2 regions of the Ferrovibrio terrae genome follow, and region 1 is predicted to be linked to the other one. Evidence: riboswitches for the same ligand, from Rfam matches in the RefSeq annotation. Region 1 holds a riboswitch; the other holds the start of a gene.
The links. Region 1 has a riboswitch for cobalamin ahead of FNB15_RS13245 (TonB-dependent receptor). Riboswitches for the same ligand answer to the same signal wherever they lie in the genome.
Positions count from the first base shown of each region.

Region 2: it holds a riboswitch for cobalamin, as region 1 does, so the genes downstream of both, cobW (cobalamin biosynthesis protein CobW) here and FNB15_RS13245 (TonB-dependent receptor) in region 1, are expected to answer to the same signal.

Region 1 is NZ_CP041636.1:2,712,451-2,716,983, forward strand. Features, by position in the region: gene FNB15_RS13230 (DMT family transporter) at 1-64, shown strand, start outside; gene FNB15_RS13235 (peptidoglycan recognition protein family protein) at 61-831, shown strand; RNA gene rnpB (RNase P RNA component class A) at 895-1,285, shown strand; cobalamin riboswitch at 1,321-1,527, shown strand; gene FNB15_RS13245 (TonB-dependent receptor) at 1,650-3,776, shown strand; gene FNB15_RS13250 (PepSY domain-containing protein) at 3,780-4,533, shown strand, end outside.
Region 2 is NZ_CP041636.1:1,589,311-1,593,843, reverse strand. Features, by position in the region: gene FNB15_RS07780 (hypothetical protein) at 1-468, shown strand, start outside; gene FNB15_RS07775 (sulfite exporter TauE/SafE family protein) at 470-1,180, opposite strand; gene FNB15_RS07770 (HupE/UreJ family protein) at 1,218-1,850, opposite strand; cobalamin riboswitch at 1,951-2,182, shown strand; gene cobW (cobalamin biosynthesis protein CobW) at 2,313-3,362, shown strand; gene cobN (cobaltochelatase subunit CobN) at 3,388-4,533, shown strand, end outside.

The sequences.
Region 1 (4,533 bases):
GGCTGAAGCCGCGGGCCGCCCGCCGGTGGCCGTACCCGTCAGCGACAAGGCGGCAGGCGAATGACACTCAAGCTGGTCGATCATCCGTCGCCGAATTTCGATGAACGCAACTGCCGCCGCCCGGTGGATATGGTGGTGCTGCATTACACCGGGATGCCGACCGCCGCCGCGGCGCTGGAGCGGCTGTCCGATCCGCAGGCCAAGGTCAGCAGCCATTACCTGATCGATGAAGACGGCACGATCTATCGCCTGGTGCCAGAAGACAAACGCGCCTGGCATGCCGGCACAGCCTTCTGGCGTGGCGTGCGTGATGTGAATGCCCGCTCCATTGGCATCGAACTGGTCAACCCCGGCCATGAATTCGGCTATCGCGAATTTCCCGCCGTGCAGATCGATGCCCTGATCGCGCTGCTCAGGGATATCGCCAGTCGCCACGAGGTGATGCCGGGCAACTATGTCGGCCATTCCGATGTGGCGCCGCTGCGCAAGGAAGATCCGGGCGAGTTGTTCCCCTGGCGCCGCCTGCATGCTGCCGGCTTCGGCCGCTGGTGGGCTGCCGATTTCAAGGTCTCGCCCGGTGCCCCCACATTGCGCGCCGGCGAACGCGGCGGCGCGGTGCTGGAATTGCAGGTGGCGCTCGACAAGATCGGCTATGCCATCGAAGGCAGCGGTATCTATGATACTCACACCGAGGCCGCGGTGCGGGCCTTCCAGCGTCACTGGCGGCAGGACCAGGTGGACGGCGTCAGCGATGCCGAAACCACCAGCCTGATCCATCACATCGCCGAGCAGATGACGGTGCGGCGTATCAGCAGCGCGCGCGCGGGCTGAGCCATTTCCCCTGCCCGTTTCCGCTTGACTGGCGCTGGCGCAGGGCCTACCTGTGCGCCGGTGCCAGACGGCTGGACGGTCGCGGCGGGTTAAACCGTCGAGGAAAGTCCGGGCTCCACGGAAACACGGTGCCGGGTAACGCCCGGCGGGGGCGACCCCAGGGACAGTGCCACAGAGAGCAGACCGCCATGACTTGTCATGGCAAGGGTGAAAGGGTGCGGTAAGAGCGCACCGCGCGACCGGTAACGGAAGCGGCATGGCAAACCCCACCGGGAGCAAGACCAAATAGGGATGGCAGCAGGCGCAAGCCTGCAGAACTGTTTCCGGTTCGTCATCCGGGTCGGTCGCGCGAGGCGTCCAGCAATGGGCGTCCCAGAGGAATGGCCGTCCAGTCTGCGCCAGAAGCAATTTTGGTGTGGATGGACAGAACCCGGCTTACAGGCCGTCTGGCACCCTGCTTATTCCGAATTGACAGACTCAGCGCAGCTGTGCAACTTGCAATCCGACGGTGCCCGCTAGGGCCTAACTGGGAACGCGGTGCGAATCTTCCTCCAGGAGATTTAAAGCCGCGGCTGCCCCTGCAACTGTAAGCGGAGAGTTTTTCGTCGAGTAACCACTGGTGCCGCACGGCGCTGGGAAGGTGACGAAAAGCAACGACCCGTGAGCCAGGAGACCTGCCGTCATCCGTGGTCACACGCGATCACATCGGGCAGGGTGTTCCGGTGGGTAGTCCACCGTTCGCCTGCTTTCCTCACAGGCCTCGGAGACAACCTCGTTCGCGGTGACGTGCCACAAGGCCCACCGCATGAGGTTTTCACATGGCCCGTTCCAACTCTCACCGGACGCAATCCGTCCGTCTCTCCATTCCTGTTCTCCTGCTCTCCACCGTCTCCGCACTGGCACAGGATGCCCGCCTGCCGACGATCAGCGTCGCCGGCCAGCAGCCGAATGAAGACGCCGGCCTGCAGCTGGCACAGCCCGCCGCCACCGGCAGCCGCCTTGGCCTGACGCCGCTGGAAACCCCGGCCAGCGTCGAGGTGATCACCGAGGAGACTATCCGCGCGCGCGGCTACGCTACCGTGACCGAGGCGGTGAGCCAGGCGGCTGGCATTAGTTCAACGGCCGACCCCGGCAATGGTCATAGCGCCATCTCGACCCGTGGTTTCATCGGACACAATTCGCTGCTCCGGCTTTACGATGGCACGCAGATGTATGTGGGCGCCGGTACGGTCACATTCCCTTTCGATACCTGGACGGCGGATCGCATCGAGATCCTGCGCGGACCGGCATCGGTGCTCTACGGCGCCGGCGGCATTGGCGGCGTCGTCAATGTGGTGCCCAAGAAGCCAAGCGCGACATTCCAGAATGAGGCCATGTTCGAGTTCGGCAGTAACCTGGAACGCCATGTCGCCGCCGGCAGCGGCGGGCCGATCAACAGCAAGGTGTCCTACCGCGCCGATGTCAGCGGGCGGAAGTCCGACGGCTGGGTGGATCGCGACGAAACCGAGAGTCTTGTCTTCGGTCTGGGTCTGCGGGCGCAGGCGAGCGATACCCTCGCTATCTCGTTGTCGCATGACTATGGCTATCAGAATCCGTCGCGCTATTTCGGCACGCCGCTGATCAACGGGCAGCTCGACGAGAGCATCCGTAAAAAGAATTACAATGCAGAAGACAGCCTGATCCAGTATCGCGACAACTGGACACAGCTGAAATTCGAATGGGAAGCCAGCGACAGTGTAACCTTCAACAACACCCTGTACCGGCTCACCACCAATCGCCATTGGCGCAATATCGAGTCATACAGCTACAATGCCGGCACCGGTCTGATCGACCGCGCGGATGCACTCGAAATCGCTCATGACCAGGTGCAATACGGCAACCGCTTTGATGCCACGATCGAAAGCTCCGTCCTGGGCCTGAAGAACCAGAGTGCGGTCGGGCTGGATGTGAACCAGGTCGACTTCAAGTATGCGCATAATTTCGATAACGGAGCCGCGCTCACCAGTGTCGATCCGTTCAGTCCGCAGGTCGGATTGTTCCAGAGCGATGACCCGTTCCGCCCACGCCACCAGACCCAGACCAAGCAGTACTCGCTGTTTGCCGAAGATCGTTTGTCGGTCACTGACAAGTGGACGCTGGTCGGTGGGCTGCGCTTCGATCATATCGTGCTGAATCGCGATCAATTCGATAATGCTGCGAACAGCTTCGAGAAAACGTTCGCGGATCTCACCTGGCGTGCCGGTACGGTCTATAACCTGACGCCGGACCTGGCTGTGTATGGCCAGTATGCCACGGCGACTGATCCGGTTGGCGGAATCCTCAATCTGTCGGCCACCAACCGCGGCTTCACGCTGGCGACCGGCAAGCAGACCGAGGTCGGCGTCAAGCAGTCCCTGATGAATGGCCGCGCGGAATGGACTTTGGCCGGATACCATATCGTCAAGACCGATATCACCTCGCGTGTGCCCGGCAACCCGACGCTGACGCAGCAGATCGGTGAGCAGTCCACGCGCGGCGTTGAATTCGCCACGGGCTTCGATCTGGCGCGCGACTGGCGACTGGAAGGCAACGCGACCTGGCTGGATGCGCGGTTCGACGAGTTCACCGAAGCGGGCGGCGCCTCACGGGCCGGCAACACGCCGCCGAAGGTGCCTGAGCTGCTGGGCAACCTGTGGCTCACCTGGGCCTTTGCGCCGGAATGGAAGGCGCGCAGCGGTGTTCGCTATGTTGGTGAGCGCTACAGCGACAATGCCAACCTGAACAAGTTGCCAGACTACACGGTGGTCGATCTCGGGCTGGAATGGACTCCGCACAAGGATGTCAGTATCGGGTTTCGGCTCTACAACCTGTTCGACAAGGTCTATGCGGAGACGGCCTATAACGACCAGCAGTGGGTGCTGGGCCTGCCGCGCACGGCCGTCGTGTCCACCCATGTCAAATTCTGAGGCATGAAACGCTTTCTTCGTCAGGCGCAGCGCTGGCTGTATCTGATCCATCGCTGGATCGGGATTGCCACCTGCCTGCTCTTCGCCATGTGGTTCTTTTCCGGCGTGGTGATGATGTATGTCGGTTTTCCGGCGCTGACGGAAACCGAACGCCGTTCCCTGCTGCCCGTCATTGACGGGCAGCAGCTGCGGCTTTCGCCAACTGACGCACTTGCGGCGGCGGGGTTGTCAGAATGGCCGCGCGGCCTGCGGCTCGAAATGCTGGCCGGTGAACCGGTCTATCGCATCGCCGGCTGGAATGATGCGCGACTGACCATTTCGGCGCGCGATGGCCGCCGGATAGAAGCCGTCGATGCCGCCCGGGCCGTTGCCGTCGTGCAGCGGGTGCGACCCGCGCCAAAGGCCACGACTATTCTTGAAGACCGCGACCAGTGGAGCGTGACGGCGCGCTACGATTCATTGCGCCCGTTCTACCTGGTCTCGCTGAACGATCCGGCGGGGACGCAGCTCTATGTGTCCTCGCGCACCGGCGAGATTGCGCTGGACACCACGCGCAGCGAAAGGTTCTGGAACTGGCTGGGCTCGGTGCCGCACTGGATTTATCCCACCGTGCTGCGCCGGGATGCGCCGCTGTGGCGCGATGTGGTTCTGTGGCTGTCGGGCCCCGCCATCGCCGTAGCCATCACGGGAATCTGGATCGGCATCCAGCGGCTGCGGCCGCAGCGTCGTTACAGCAACGGCGCCATTTCGCCCTATC
Region 2 (4,533 bases), 1.1 Mb from region 1:
CCGCCGTCGCAGGAATTGCGACGCAAGGCGGTCAATTTCAAGAAAGGTTTCAAGCTCAAGCTTGAGCCTGAGGAAATCAAGAAGCTGGAAGCGGTGGTCGAGAAGGCCACCGACCAGTTTACCGTTGAGGTTGCCGACAAGCTGCGTGGCTTGCGCGTGGCGCTGAACGATGTGGCGCACAGCCAGATCGGCGCCGACCAGGCGATGCAGGCGATCCGCACCATCTCGCTCGAAATCAAGGGCATGGGCGGCATGTTCAAATATCCGCTGCTGACCGCCTTCGCCAAATCGCTGAACGACTTCACCAGGGATATGGGCGTGCCGACGCCGATCCAGCTCGACATCATCGCGGCGCAGATCGATGCGCTCTATGTGGTGATGGGCAACCGCATCCAGGGCAGCGGCAGCAAGATCGAAATGCAGCTGCTCAGCGCGCTGGAAGAAGCCGCGCGCAAATACAGGCACTGATCTAGAGCAGCCGCCACAACGGCAGGCCCGACAGGGCGGCGAAGGCGCAGAGCGCCAGCGCCACGCGGCGGAACTGCTGTTCGCTGGAACGCGCGAACAGCCGGCTGCCCAGCGAAAGTGGCAGCAGATAGGCCGGGATCAACGGCAGCGACATCAGCAGACTGGTCTGCGTGAACAGCCCGCTCCACCAGTAGGCGATGCCAGACGCGGTGGCCGTGAAGCCGAAAAACACGATCAGGTTGGCGCGCACGGTGGCGGCATTGCCCTGGCCGCCGAGCCAGAGCAGCACCACCGGCGGCCCCGGCAGGGCAGCCGCCCCACCGCTCAATCCCGCCAGCATGCCGGTGCCCAGCGTGGCCGGCAGACCGAGCCGCCCGGTATAGCGCCAGCCCAGCGCCATCAGGACGACGGCGAGCAGAATCACCAGGCAGATCACCCAGCGCATCACATCGGCATCGGCCACCACCAGCAATGCGACGCCGAACGGCACCGCGATCACCGCGGCGATGCCCAGCAGCAGCACCTCGCGCCAGATGCAGCGGCGCACTGCGGCGGGCAGCATGGCCAAGGCGGCAATATCGTCGGCGATGAACAGCAGGATGGCGGCGAGTTTCGGCTCATAGAGCAGGCTGGCGATCGGCATGAACACCATCGCGCCGCCAAAGCCGGAAAACCCGCGCACCAGGCCGGCCAGCGCAGCTGCGCCGGCCACTGCCCAGTAACGCGGTTCGGTCAGAAAGAGAAAACTGTCAGGCAACCAGGATGACGACGCCGGCGACAGCCACGGCGGCACCGGCCGCGCGCGTCAGCACCGGCGTGGCAACCTGCTGCGACAGCAGGGCGACGACAAGGCCGACGCCATGCAGCAGCGCGGTGGCCAGCAGCATGCCACCAGCATAAGCCGTGGCGACGCCAGCGCCCATTTCCGTGCCATGCGCATAACCGTGGAACAGGGCGAAACCGGCGGTGACCGCCATCGCGGCGGCCAGCGGCGGGCGGGCGGCGAAGGCGACAGCGAGGCCGAGGATCAGCACCGACAGCGCAATGCCGGCCTCGACGCCGGGCAGTGCAATTCCGTTCAGCGCGAGCAGGAAGCCGGCGCCCATCGGCAGCACGAAGGCGGCGGGCAGCAGCCAGAGACCTGAGCGGTTGCCGGTGCGGGTGGCGAACTGCACGGCCCACAGGCCGACGGCGATCATGGCCAGCAGATGATCGAAACCGCCGAAGGGATGCGCGAAGCCTTGCGCGAAGCCGGCGTCATGCGCTTCGCCGCCCGGATGACCGGGATGGGCCAGCGCCGGAAGAGCAAGGCTTGCCAGAAGGATGGCCGGCAGAACGGCCTGACCGAGCTTTGACTTGCCGATCTTGAAATTGAAGGACATGGCAACCTCTTTGAAACGCGCGCAGAAAATGCGCTGCATGCGGACCCACCCGATCCCTTTTTGCCCAAGCGCGGCCGGTTTGACAAGACCGGGGGCGCGGCTTACCGTCCGGCGCGATGGTTCACCGCCATGTCATGCCTGACATTGCGGTGATGAAAAGGGAACGCGGTGCCGGTTTCTGATACAGAAACCGCAAGCCGCGGCAGCCCCCGCTACGGTAGGCGGCGAGCGGCGTGCAACAGGCCACTGGCAGGATGTGACAGTCCCCCGGGAAGGCGCACGAACCGTTACGACCCGCAAGCCCGGAGACCTGCCATCGCCCTTGGTCGAACGGATGTGCCGGACGGGGTGTGTCGGTGCCCGGCCTGTGCCATTCTCGCCACCCTTCCCGCGACAGGGGAGACATGGCGGCGGACCGGCGGGCCAATCCGTGTCGGCGTCATGCAACAGGACGCTTGAAGAATGCAAAAGACTGCAGCCGCCGCCAACAAAATCCCCGCAACCGTCGTCACCGGCTTCCTCGGCGCCGGCAAGACCACGCTGATCCGGCACCTGATCACCAACGCCAATGGCCGGCGCATCGCGCTGATCGTCAATGAATTCGGCGAAATGGGCATCGACGGCGATCTGCTGAAAAGCTGCGGCGCGCCGGACTGCAGCGAAGACGACATCATCGAACTGGCCAATGGCTGCCTGTGCTGCACGGTGGCCGATGATTTCCTGCCGACGCTGCAGAAGCTGCTCGACCGGCCCGAACCGCCGACGCATATCGTGATCGAGACCTCGGGCCTCGCGCTGCCGAAGCCGCTGGTGCAGGCCTTTGCCTGGCCCGGCATCAGGAGCCGCACCACCGTGGACGGCGTGATCACCGTGGTGGACGCCGCCGCCGTGGCTGAAGGCCGCTTTGCCGATGACGAAGAAGCGCTGGCCGCCCAGCGCGCCGCCGACCCCAGCCTGGATCACGACAATCCGCTGGAGGAACTGTTCGAGGACCAGCTCGGCTGCGCCGATCTCGTGCTGCTGAACAAGGCCGACCTGCTGGACGAGGGCGCACTGGACAATGTGCGCGCCGAGATCGCCGCGCATCTGCGCCAGGGCGTGAAGACCCTGTCGATCAGCAAGGGGGAGATCGCCGCCGACATCCTGCTCGGGCTGCGGGCGGCCGCCGAAGATGACATCGCCGCGCGCAAGTCGCATCACGACACTGAGGACGACCACGACCACGAGGATTTCTTCAGCTTCTCGGTCACGCTGCCGGAACAGGCTTCACCCGATGCGCTGCTCGACAGCCTGCTGCCGGTGATCGCAGACCACGACATCCTGCGCGTGAAGGGCTTTGTCGCCGTCGCCGGCAAGAAGATGCGGCTGGTGCTGCAGGGTGTCGGCATGCGGCTGTCGCATTATTACGACCGCGACTGGCACGGCCATGAGCCACGCGCCACGCGGCTGGTGGTGATCGGCCAGGCCGGCCTGGACGAGGCGGCCATCCGCGCCGCCCTCGCCGCCATCTAAGGCCCGGTGCCGGGAGCGCGCCGCCGTGCATCTGCTCAATGCCATACCCGGCGGCACGGCGACGACCGATGGTGCAGTCGATCTGGGCCAGACGCCCGGCGACATTGTCATCCTCTCGGCCGCCGATACCGAACTGGCGGCGCTGAGCAGCGCGCTGTCCGGCCTGCCCGACGACTTCCCGCGCCTGCGGCTCGCCAACCTGCTGCAGCTCGGCCACCCTTACGCGGTCGATCTTTACGTCGAGAGCGTGATCCAGCATGCCAGGCTGGTGATCGTGCGCCTGCTCGGCGGCCAGAGCTACTGGACCTATGGTGTCGAACGGTTGAGCGATCTCTGTCGCGCGCGCGGCATCCTGCTGGCCTTCCTGCCGGGCGACCGCCAGCCCGATCCGGGGCTGGATGGCTTCTCCACCGTCGATGACGGCAGCCGCGCGGCACTGTTCGACTATTTCCGCGAAGGCGGCATTGAAAACCTGCAGAACTGCCTGCGCCGCGCAGCCGCGCTGATCGGCCATGATGAAGACCCGCCGCCGGCACGGCCGCTGCCGGCCGCCGGCATCTACTGGCCGGGCCTGCACGATCCCGATCTCGACAGCCTGCGGCCGCAATGGAATGCGCTGCATCATGGCCTGCGTCCGGTGGCCGCCATCGTGTTCTACCGCGCGCTGATGCAGGCCGGCGATCTGGCTGCCATCGATGCGCTGGTCCAGGCGCTGTCGGCCGAGGGCCTCAATCCGCTGCCGATCTTTGTCACCAGCCTGAAGGACCGCATGTCAGCCGATATCGTCGGCACGCTGCTGGATCATGCGCTGCCCGACGTGATCCTGAATGCGACCAGCTTTGCGCTGGGAAATCCGACGGGAGGCGACAGCGGCACGGATGATCCGCTCGGGCAATGCGATTGCCCTGTATTGCAAGTCGTGTTCGCCACGCAGCCGCGCGAGGACTGGGCCACCTCCACGCGCGGCCTCAATCCGCGCGATCTTGCCATCGCCGTCGCTTTGCCGGAAATCGACGGCCGCATCATGACCCGCGCCGTCGCCTTCAAGGCCGAGGCGCAGTTCGACACCCGCACCGAATGCAGCATCGTTCGGCTGCAGCCCGATCATGGCCGTTGCGCCTATGTGGCCCGGCTGGCCTGCGCCTGGTCGCGGCTCGGCCGCCTGTCGCCG